3 regions of the Shewanella loihica PV-4 genome follow, and region 3 is predicted to be linked to each of the others. Evidence: predicted binding sites of a transcription regulator. Region 3 holds the regulator's gene; each other region holds the start of a gene.

Region 1 (3,225 bases), 1.1 Mb from region 3:
AGCCTGAGCAGGTAGGCCTGTGCCTTCTGCCACTGGGCCTGGGCGTTGGCAACACGTGCAAGTTGTTTGCGGGTGTCGAATTGCAGTAGCAACTCGCCTTGGGTGACTAGGCTACCTTCGCGTTTAGGTAAGCCCGTGATGATCTCTGAGGTGGTGGCGCGCAGGAGTACCCGGTCTCGCTCTAAGGTGCCCAGAGCCTGGGGCGGCTCGGCGCCCTGACAGCCGCTTAGCAGCAGGATAAGTGGGGCGATAAGGCGTAAGGATTTGCTTAGCGTCATGATGACCTCTTGCAGACGAACCGCTTGGAAGAATTATGACTATCAATAAGTTATGTACTGAATTTAATCTTACACCAATTTAACCTGGGTAGAAGGGGAATCTTTGAGCCCTGAGTTTGAGTGCTATATCCTTGATGTACTCAAGGCTTATGCTCAAGGTCGAGAGCAAACGCCTGCATGGAGCCTGGCCCCATGCAGTGGTCGCGCGAAGGAGGCAAAGGAGTCTGGGGTTAGTAGAAATCTCCCCCCATGGCGCGTTTGAGTGCCGCCTCTTCGAGTAACTCTTCCAGGCGACGTTTGACTTCGCGTCTGTGTTGCAACTCACAGGCCGCCTTAGGGTTTTTGGGTGCTGTGATCGCTTCGATTTCAGCATCGTTCGGAATAACATCGAGTAACTGAGCCATAGTGAAATCCTCGTCAAATAAAGTGCTTGTGCACTCATTTGGTGCCGCTTAGCACTGAGCCGCTTTAACATAAAGTTAACTGAGTCAAAGCGTTAGCTAGTTTAGCGTCCTAAGGTGTGAGCACATTAGCGAGCGCTAATGAGAAAAATAGCAGGGGATTTTCGATTTTTGTTTGATCGAGTTAACACTATTGTGTTTGTCGTGGATTTAGACAAAATGTGAGCGAATAGACGGGTGAAGTGTTTTTAATTGACTGTTTTTAATTGAAATATTTCTAGAGCAATAATGAGTTGCCAGCTAAATTAGTGGCAACTCATTTAAATTTAGATCACAAATCGAAACTATAGCTGTAGCCAACGACCACTTTAGGATCGTCATCCTCGAGATCGGTATCGCTGACCAGGAAGGAGATGGTGCCGAAGTCGGTTTCCTTATCCAGAGACAAAGAGTAGTCGGCATAGTTGTCGGTATCGAACCAGGCGTTGACGACATCACCGCTGGAGTAGCCATAGTGGGCCGAGATAGACAGTGTCTCCGACAGTGGGAAGCTGACGCCTGCGTTGATATAGCTGAGATCTTTCTCATCGAAAGGAGCCGATGCCACGTCGCTGCCGGCATTGACCACCTTTGAATAGCCGATGCTGAACCACTTCCAGCTCAGGGCCAGGGTGACTTCACCAAAGTCTATGCTCGAATCGCTGTCTGGGTAGGCGTAGTAGAGATAGCTGATGTCATACCCAAAGTCTTCCCCTATGCTGCCGGCATAGCCGCCGTAGAAGTCGATCTCGTAGCTGGTGTCGTCGCCGAAATCCACATTGGACGCCCAGGTTCCGAGGTAGAGACCGCTGTCGTGTTCGAAGTCTATGCCGCCTTGAACCGCGGGCGCGTCTCCCGTCTGTGTGGCACCGCGCCACAAGTAGTTGGAGGTTGCGCCTATGTTGCCCGTGACGCTAGCGCTGGCCGGTAGGGCAACCATCAAGGTGCCCGCGAGTAGGCTTAGGGTTCGCAATGCTTGTTTCATACTCATTCCTTCTTATTGGTCTATGGGAGCGGCCCTGCCTGTTGTTATGAGTATTGTCAGGCCGCGTACAAGCTATAGCGAAGAGTGTGCCAAATATTTATCTGTTATTTTTCAGGTGTTTATTTTATTTGCATCAGAAGTAGGTAACGAATTGGTTAAAAATGAGGCAGAGGATGCACTAGGAGGGTGCATAAAAAAACCTCCATGAAGGAGGTTTTTTCGACGGATTAAATACCGATTTAGTTTACGCTGTCTTTTAGCGTCTTACCGGCTTTAAACTTAGGTACTACAGCCGCTGGGATCTGAATTTCTTTGCCCGTCTGTGGGTTGCGGCCTGTACGTGCTGCACGGCTAGTGGTCTCGAAAGAACCAAAACCTACAATAGAGATTTTTTCGCCGTTCTTCATCGCTTCCGCTACCGTTTCTTCGAAAGACTTTAAGGCGCGAGCAGCTTCAGCTTTAGTGAGTTCAGCGCTTTCCGCTATTTTTGCAACAAGTTCAGTTTTATTCATTTGGATAGTCTCTTCTTTCCGTAGATTTAGTAATACCAATTACATTAGATACTTGCAATTGCTGGACTTAACATGCCACAAGCATCCCTATAATGAAAGCGGTTTTATGCGCTCAAAGGGTGCTTTCAGTCAAATTCAGTAAAAATTTAACCCTGTGACAGAGGAAAGCGGCCTGGATTTGACTGAATTGGCACGAAGGCCGGTCAGATAAGGGCTGGGGAGGAGATGGGATGTAAACCTCCCCGATAGAGGGATTAAGCCTTGGTCTGGTCGCTGGTTTGAGCCGCCTGCGGCAGGTACTGTTTCAGTCCCTTGGAGAAGGCCATATACCACTGGAAACTCAGCAGTGCGGTGACGACTAGGGCGATGGCCCAGATGGGCAGCTCCTGACCACGCACCACTACCTTAACGTCCTCCGGGGTGATCTGATAGGCGATCACCGCCGTGGCGCCCAGCGCCGTGAAGCCCAGGGTTTGTATGCCGATATAGATCTTCAGCACTAGGCTTGCCCAGCTGGTGCGGGCGATGAGGCCGATGAGCACAGGGATCACGCCCAGGGTAAAGAGATCTAAGGTCTGGCTGTCCAGGGCGCGCCAACCGGCGAGGATGGCGATAACAATATAGAGGGCGATCAGTAGCAGTATGCTGGGACTTGGTCGGTTCATCTTGGCTCTTGGGTGAATGATTTGCCCCGCAGTGTAGAAAAATGGCGCGATTTAGTCCAACGCTTTACTTAAATGTCTAATGCTTTACCTAAATGTCTAATGCTTTACCTAAATGTCTAATGCTTTGGCTAAATTGCAAAGGCCCTGCTGCCAGCCGGGCTGGCTTAGGGTAAGATGTGGCCTCTGTTTGGCCTATCGTTTGATACAAGTGAGTTCGGATACGCAGGGCAGGAGTAAATATGAAGGCAATCGTTAACCATAAACCACGTTTGGTATGAGAAGAGCATGAACGAGAATGAATTTTGGCAGTTAGTCACCCGCAGCAAGCCAGAGCAAGATCAGGAG
Region 2 (3,225 bases), 1.6 Mb from region 3:
CACGTAGAGTACTACTTCGAGAAGACCAAAGATCGCAAAGGTTTTGTTAAGTTCCCTTGGGATATGGGCACAACTGTTGAGCAGATGGAAGTCTACTACGACAACATGGAGTTCAAAGACTGGACTCACGCCGTATCTAAGACTCCTATGCTGAAAGCACAGCACCCTGGTTATGAAACTTGGCAGCTAGGCGTACACGGTAAGAACAACGTTACTTGTACCGACTGTCATATGCCTAAGGTGAAGAATGCTGAAGGCCGTAAGTTTACCGACCACAAGGTAGGTAACCCATTCGACCGCTTCGAAGAGACTTGTGCGACTTGTCATACTCAAAGCAAGGAGTTCATGGTTAACCTGACGAAAGAGCGCAAAGTTAAGGTTGCTGACCTTAAGGCACGTGCCGAGTCTCAGCTAGTTAAGGCGCACTTCGAAGCTAAAGCGGCTTGGGATGCGGGTGCAACTGAAGCTGAAATGAAGCCAATCTTAATGGATATCCGTCACGCTCAATGGCGCTGGGACTATGCAACTGCCTCTCACGGTGTTGCGGCTCACGCAGCTGACGAAGCGCTACGCATCCTAGGTACTGCGGTAGATAAGGCTGGTGATGCACGCATCAAACTAGCTCAACTGCTAGCAACCAAAGGTGTTAAGCAGCCTATCGCCTTCCCAGATGTTTCTACCAAGGCCAAGGCGCAAGCTGCATTGGGTATGGACATGAACAAGTTGAATGCCGACAAGGCTGAGTTCAAGAAGACTGTACTGCCTAAGTGGGATGCAGAAGCTAAGAAGCGCGAAGCAACTTACTAATTTCCCCCCCCCCTGCATAGTAAAAGCCCCGGTTATCCGGGGCTTTTTTATCTCTTCACTATTTCAATTTTCTACTACTTTATCAGTTTCAGCAGGGCCCTGAATCTGTCGCCACTGGCCTCTGCCTGTAGCTCGAACAACAAAGACTCGCAGTTGGTCAGCAGGGCGCCGTGCTGGGTCATCATCTCACAGCCTAACCGCTTATTGGCCTCGGTTCGCGAGGAGACGGCGTCGGTCACCAAGTGCACCTCATATTCGTTGTCCAGCAGATCCCGGCAGGTCTGATAGACGCAGATGTGGGTCTCTATGCCGGCGAGCAACACCTTGGGCCTGCCATACTGCTGTAGTGCCTGTCTGAAGGGCTCGGCGTGCCAGCCGCTAAAGTGAGCCTTGGGGATAGGCTGATAATGAGGCGTCAGCAGCTCGGCCAATGCCGGGCTAGTGGCCCCCAGCTTTTCGGGCAGCTGCTCAAGCCAGACGACAGGGATCTCAAACAGCTCAGCCGCCTTTACCAGTGTGGTGAGCCGGGTTTCCAGTTCCTCTGCCTGGTGCATCAGGGTGGCCAGCTTTCCCTGGACATCGACGATGACGAGTACACATTCCTGTGGTTGCAACATAGGGCGCTCCTCTATGGGTGATGACTCCATCATACCCGGATAATTTCGCCACCCAATTCGTCATAAGTCGAATAGGCGACTGCGCTATTTTTGTGCGCTCGGTGCATAGTCGCACCTAATTGGTGCATTTATATGCAGCATGAAGGGCGTCGCTATTACTAAGTTTATGAATGTTAAAGTTTTGTAATGTTGGCCTGATGATTGAATTGCCTTTGGCATCAGCAAGAATACTAAGATGAGTCGGAGGCGGTAATGAAATTAATCAGCGCAATAATCAAGCCATTCAAACTCGATGATGTGCGAGAAGCCATTGCAGGGTTGGGGATTGAGGGGATGACGGTGACCGAGGTGAAGGGGTTCGGACGTCAGAAAGGCCATACAGAGCTCTATCGTGGCGCCGAATACCAGGTGGATTTTCTGCCTAAGGTTAAACTGGATATCGCTACTAAGGCTGAAAACGTCGATCACCTTATCGAGTCCATCGTCGCGGCGGCGCATACGGGCAAGATAGGCGACGGCAAGATTTTCGTGACGGATCTCGATCAGGTGATCCGTATCCGTACCGGCGAACTCGATAACGAAGCACTTTAAGGGGGAATTCCAATGGAAGAGTTAGTAACACTAGGTGCGACAGTATCTGAGTTGAAGTTTGCTCTCGACACCTTTTATTTCTTGATCTCAGGCGCGCTGGTGATGTGGATGGCAGCTGGGTTTGCCATGTTGGAAGCGGGTCTGGTGCGCTCCAAGAACACCACAGAGATCTTAACCAAGAACGTCTGTCTCTACTCCATCGCCTGTATCATGTATCTGGTGGTGGGTTACAACATTATGTATGTGGATAACGCCGAGGGTGGCTGGTTGCCATCGTTTGCTAGCCTCATCGGTGCTCAGGCAAGCGATGCCGACCATGCGCTGGAATCGGATTTCTTCTTCCAGGTGGTGTTTGTGGCAACCGCTATGTCTATCGTCTCTGGCGCCGTTGCCGAGCGTATGAAGCTGTGGGCCTTCCTGATCTTCTCTGTGGTAATGACTGGGGTTATCTATCCTGTCGAAGGCTACTGGACCTGGGGCGGCGGTTTCCTCTCTGAGGCTGGGTTTGTCGACTTCGCCGGTAGTGGCATAGTACACATGGCGGGCGCTGCGGCGGCTATCTCGGGCGTCTTGTTACTCGGCGCTCGTAAGGGTAAGTATGGCCCTAACGGTCAGGTGAATCCTATCCCTGGTTCTAACCTGCCGATGGCAACCTTAGGCATGTTCATCTTGTGGATGGGTTGGTTCGGCTTTAACGGTGGCTCTCAGCTTTTGGTGTCTGATGCCGAGAACGCGTCGGCGGTGGCGAAGATCTTCGTTAACACCAACTCTGCAGCCGCCTTCGGCGCCGTCTCTGCCCTGGTGGTCTGTAAGATGGTATGGGGTAAGGCGGACTTGACCATGATCTTAAACGGCGCCTTGGCGGGCCTGGTGGCTATCACCGCAGATCCTTTGTCGCCATCACTGCCTCTGGCCGGAGTTATCGGCATGGTTGCCGGCGGTCTGGTGGTCTTCTCCATCGTGATGTTCGACAGAGTAAAGATTGACGATCCTGTCGGTGCTATTTCGGTGCACGGTGTTGCCGGCCTGTTCGGTGTGATGCTGGTGCCGCTGTCAAATGCCGATGCGACAGTCTTGGGTCAGCTCTATGGCGCCTCGGTCATCTTCGCCTGGGTATTCGGGGTTTCCTTCGCGGCCTGGTATATCCTCAAGATCACCATGGGGATCCGTGTCTCCGAAGAGGAAGAGTATAACGGTATGGATGCATCGG
Region 3 (3,225 bases):
ATCATGGCCGTGCTCCAGACCCGCAGCGATCTTAATAACGATGGCCGCGAAGAGGAGCTGGAACACCTGCTGGAAGAGTTTCACATCACCCATATCCGTGACAGCCACGGCATGGCGCTCTCGGGCGGTGAACGTCGCCGGGTGGAGATCGCCAGGGCCCTAGCCGCCAACCCTAAGTTTATTCTTCTCGACGAGCCGTTCGCCGGGGTCGATCCCATCTCGGTAATCGACATCAAGAAGATCATCGAACAGCTCAAGAATCGCGGCCTGGGGGTGTTGATCACCGACCATAACGTGCGCGAGACATTAGACGTCTGCGAGAAAGCCTATATCGTCAGCCATGGTAATCTGATCGCCGAGGGCACACCCGCCGAAATCTTAGACAACCAGCAAGTACGAGCAGTGTACTTAGGTGAACAATTCAAGCTATAGTTAATCTTATAATGGGGCCACAGAGGAAAAACCACGCGTTAATTGTGGCCTTAGGAACTATCCGATATATTTGTCCGGCACATATAGCCAGAGCTTTCTCATTTTATAATTAGAAACAAGGGAATAGCAGTACGATGAAAGCGTCACTTCAGCTCAAAATGGGTCAGCATCTCACCATGACGCCCCAGCTACAACAGGCCATACGTCTGTTGCAGTTGTCGTCATTAGAGTTGCAGCAGGAGATCCAGCAGGCATTAGAATCCAACCCGCTACTGGAGTTGGATGAAGAGCAGGAGAGCGCCAGCATCGAGCTGCAAGACGATGGCGTCACCGACAGCTTCGACAACAAGTACGACGACAAGATAGAGCTGGATTCGAGCCAGGATAACTCAGGGGTCGAGACCTCTGATGCCCTGACTCAAGACTCTATGCCAGACGAGCTGCCGGTGGATACCACCTGGGATGAGGTCTACACCGCCTCACCAAACTCAAGCTCGGGCGCCATGCGCGACGACGACATGCCTTTTCAGGGCGAGACCAGCGAAGGTCTGTATGAACACCTGGAATGGCAGAAGAACCTGACCCCTTTTTCCGATAACGACCTGGCCATCGCTACCGCCATCATCGACGCTATCGACGAGCGCGGTTACCTGACCCAGACCTGCGAAGATATTCTCGAGGCCATGGGCGACCCAGAGATCGAACTCGACGAGGTCGAAGCGGTGCTCAAGCGAGTACAACACTTCGACCCTATTGGCGTGGCGGCCCGTGATCTCAGCGAATGTCTGACCATTCAGCTGGCCCAATACAGCGACGATACCCCGCACATCGCCAACGCCCGCATGCTGATCAAGGAGCACCTGGATCTCATCGCCGGACGCGACTTCCGTCTGCTGATGCGCAAAACCAAGCTCAAGGAAGATGAGCTGAGGGATGCCATCGCCCTTATTCAGACCCTGAATCCCCGTCCCGGTCTCGCCATCACCGCCAGCCGCGACGAGTACGTGATCCCGGATGTGACCGTCACCAAGAAGAAGGGACGCTGGGTAGTCGAGCTCAACCCAGACAGCATGCCTAAGATCAACGTCAACCAGCAGTATGCCGCCATGGCCCGCAGCACTAAGAGTCAGGCGGATGGCCAGTTTATTCGCGGCCACCTGCAGGAAGCCAAATGGTTCCTCAAGAGCCTGGAGAGTCGCAACGAGACCCTGCTCAAGGTGACCAACTGTATCGTCGACTTCCAGCAAGGCTTCTTCGAATTTGGCGAAGAGGCGATGAAGCCCATGGTACTGAACGACATCGCCGAGGCGGTGGAGATGCATGAATCCACCATCTCACGTGTGACCACGCAAAAATATATGCATACCCCGAGAGGGATCTTCGAGCTTAAATACTTCTTCTCCAGTCACGTCGGTACCGACGATGGCGGAGAGTGCTCTTCAACAGCAATACGTGCCTTCATTAAGAAGCTGGTTGCTGCGGAAAACCAGAAAAAGCCATTGAGCGACAGCAAGATGGCTCAACTCTTGGCCGAACAGGGGATTAAGGTGGCTAGACGCACCATTGCCAAGTATCGCGAGGCAATGCTTATACCGCCCTCGAATCAGCGCAAGAGCTTATAAAACAAACCTGGAAACTGGAGGACTATCTTTATGCAAATAAACCTGACTGGGCACCATATCGAGATCACCCAATCTCTACGAAGCTACATCGAAGAGAAATTCACAAAGCTTGAACGTCATTTCGATCAGATCAATAATGTGCACGTTGTATTAAATGTCGAAAAGTTGCAACAGAAGGTTGAGGCAAAGTTACATCTCCGTGGCGGAGAAGTGTTCGCAACATCCGAACATGCGGACATGTATGCCGCGATAGACTCCCTGATTGACAAACTCGATCGTCAGGTCATTAAACACAAAGAGAAGCTTACTAAACATTAACGATGGAACTGAGTACCATCCTGCGGCCGGAGTGCACCACCTGCGCCACTCCGGGCAGTAAGAAAAAGGTACTGGAGCTTATCAGCGACTTAGCCGCTGTCCAGTACCCCACCCTCTCCTCTCAAGAAATATTTGAAAGCCTTCTGGCTCGAGAGAAAATGGGCAGCACAGGTATAGGCAATGGTATCGCGATTCCTCACGGACGGCTGACTAACATAGATCAACCCGTGGCCGTACTGGTGAAATGTGCTGAACCAATCGCATTCGATGCCATTGACAATCAGCCCGTCGATATCCTTTTTGCGTTATTGGTGCCCGCAGATCAATGCGAGCAACATCTTAGCACCCTGGCCGCTATGGCCGAGAAGCTCAATGATAAGGCGATCATGAAGCAGCTAAGAAAGACCCAAGATGAATCCGAACTCTATCAGGTGATCACCCAATGAAATTGGTTTTGGTATCCGGACGCTCAGGATCGGGAAAATCCGTCGCACTCAGGGTCCTAGAAGATCTAGGCTACTACTGTGTCGACAATCTGCCCTTGCAGATGATGGAGTCCCTGCTGGAGCAGCTCAAGGGGCGCAGCGATCTCGTGGCCATCAGCGTCGATGTGCGCAACATGCCCAGCGAAGAGATCCAGCTGGAAAAGCAGCTGGCCAAGCTCCCCAAAGATACCGAAATCTTAAGTTTCTTCCTGAACTCAAGCGACAATGTACTGCTCAAGCGCTACAGCGAGACCCGCAGGCTACATCCGCTGTCGCGCTCTAAGGTCTCCCTCAAGGAGGCAATTCAGCTCGAGGGCAAGCTGCTCGACCCCATAGCTAAACTGGTGGATCACTATATCGACACCTCT

The links. The regulator sigma-54, encoded in region 3, starts transcription at its own class of promoters, with help from an activator protein. The targets are predictions, from matches to a motif close to GTTGGCACGNNNNTNGNNT.
Region 1: SHEW_RS02205 (TorF family putative porin) is a predicted target of sigma-54. The motif match lies at 1,779-1,797, and genes of this name have one in related genera.
Region 2: SHEW_RS04360 (P-II family nitrogen regulator) is a predicted target of sigma-54. The motif match lies at 1,613-1,631, and genes of this name have one in related genera.

The regions. Positions count from the first base shown of each region.
Region 1 covers NC_009092.1:480,998-484,222, forward strand. Annotated here, with positions in the region: gene SHEW_RS02200 (HlyD family secretion protein) at 1-278, opposite strand, end outside; gene SHEW_RS20800 (hypothetical protein) at 509-682, opposite strand; gene SHEW_RS02205 (TorF family putative porin) at 1,011-1,703, opposite strand; gene hbs (non-specific DNA-binding protein Hbs) at 1,943-2,215, opposite strand; gene SHEW_RS02215 (hypothetical protein) at 2,470-2,880, opposite strand; gene SHEW_RS02220 (DUF4240 domain-containing protein) at 3,166-3,225, shown strand, end outside.
Region 2 covers NC_009092.1:967,708-970,932, forward strand. Annotated here, with positions in the region: gene nrfA (ammonia-forming nitrite reductase cytochrome c552 subunit) at 1-807, shown strand, start outside; gene SHEW_RS04355 (hydrolase) at 882-1,424, opposite strand; gene SHEW_RS04360 (P-II family nitrogen regulator) at 1,677-2,015, shown strand; gene SHEW_RS04365 (ammonium transporter AmtB) at 2,028-3,225, shown strand, end outside.
Region 3 covers NC_009092.1:3,951,027-3,954,251, forward strand. Annotated here, with positions in the region: gene lptB (LPS export ABC transporter ATP-binding protein) at 1-432, shown strand, start outside; gene SHEW_RS17130 (RNA polymerase factor sigma-54) at 567-2,054, shown strand; gene hpf (ribosome hibernation promoting factor) at 2,085-2,372, shown strand; gene ptsN (PTS IIA-like nitrogen regulatory protein PtsN) at 2,375-2,818, shown strand; gene rapZ (RNase adapter RapZ) at 2,815-3,225, shown strand, end outside.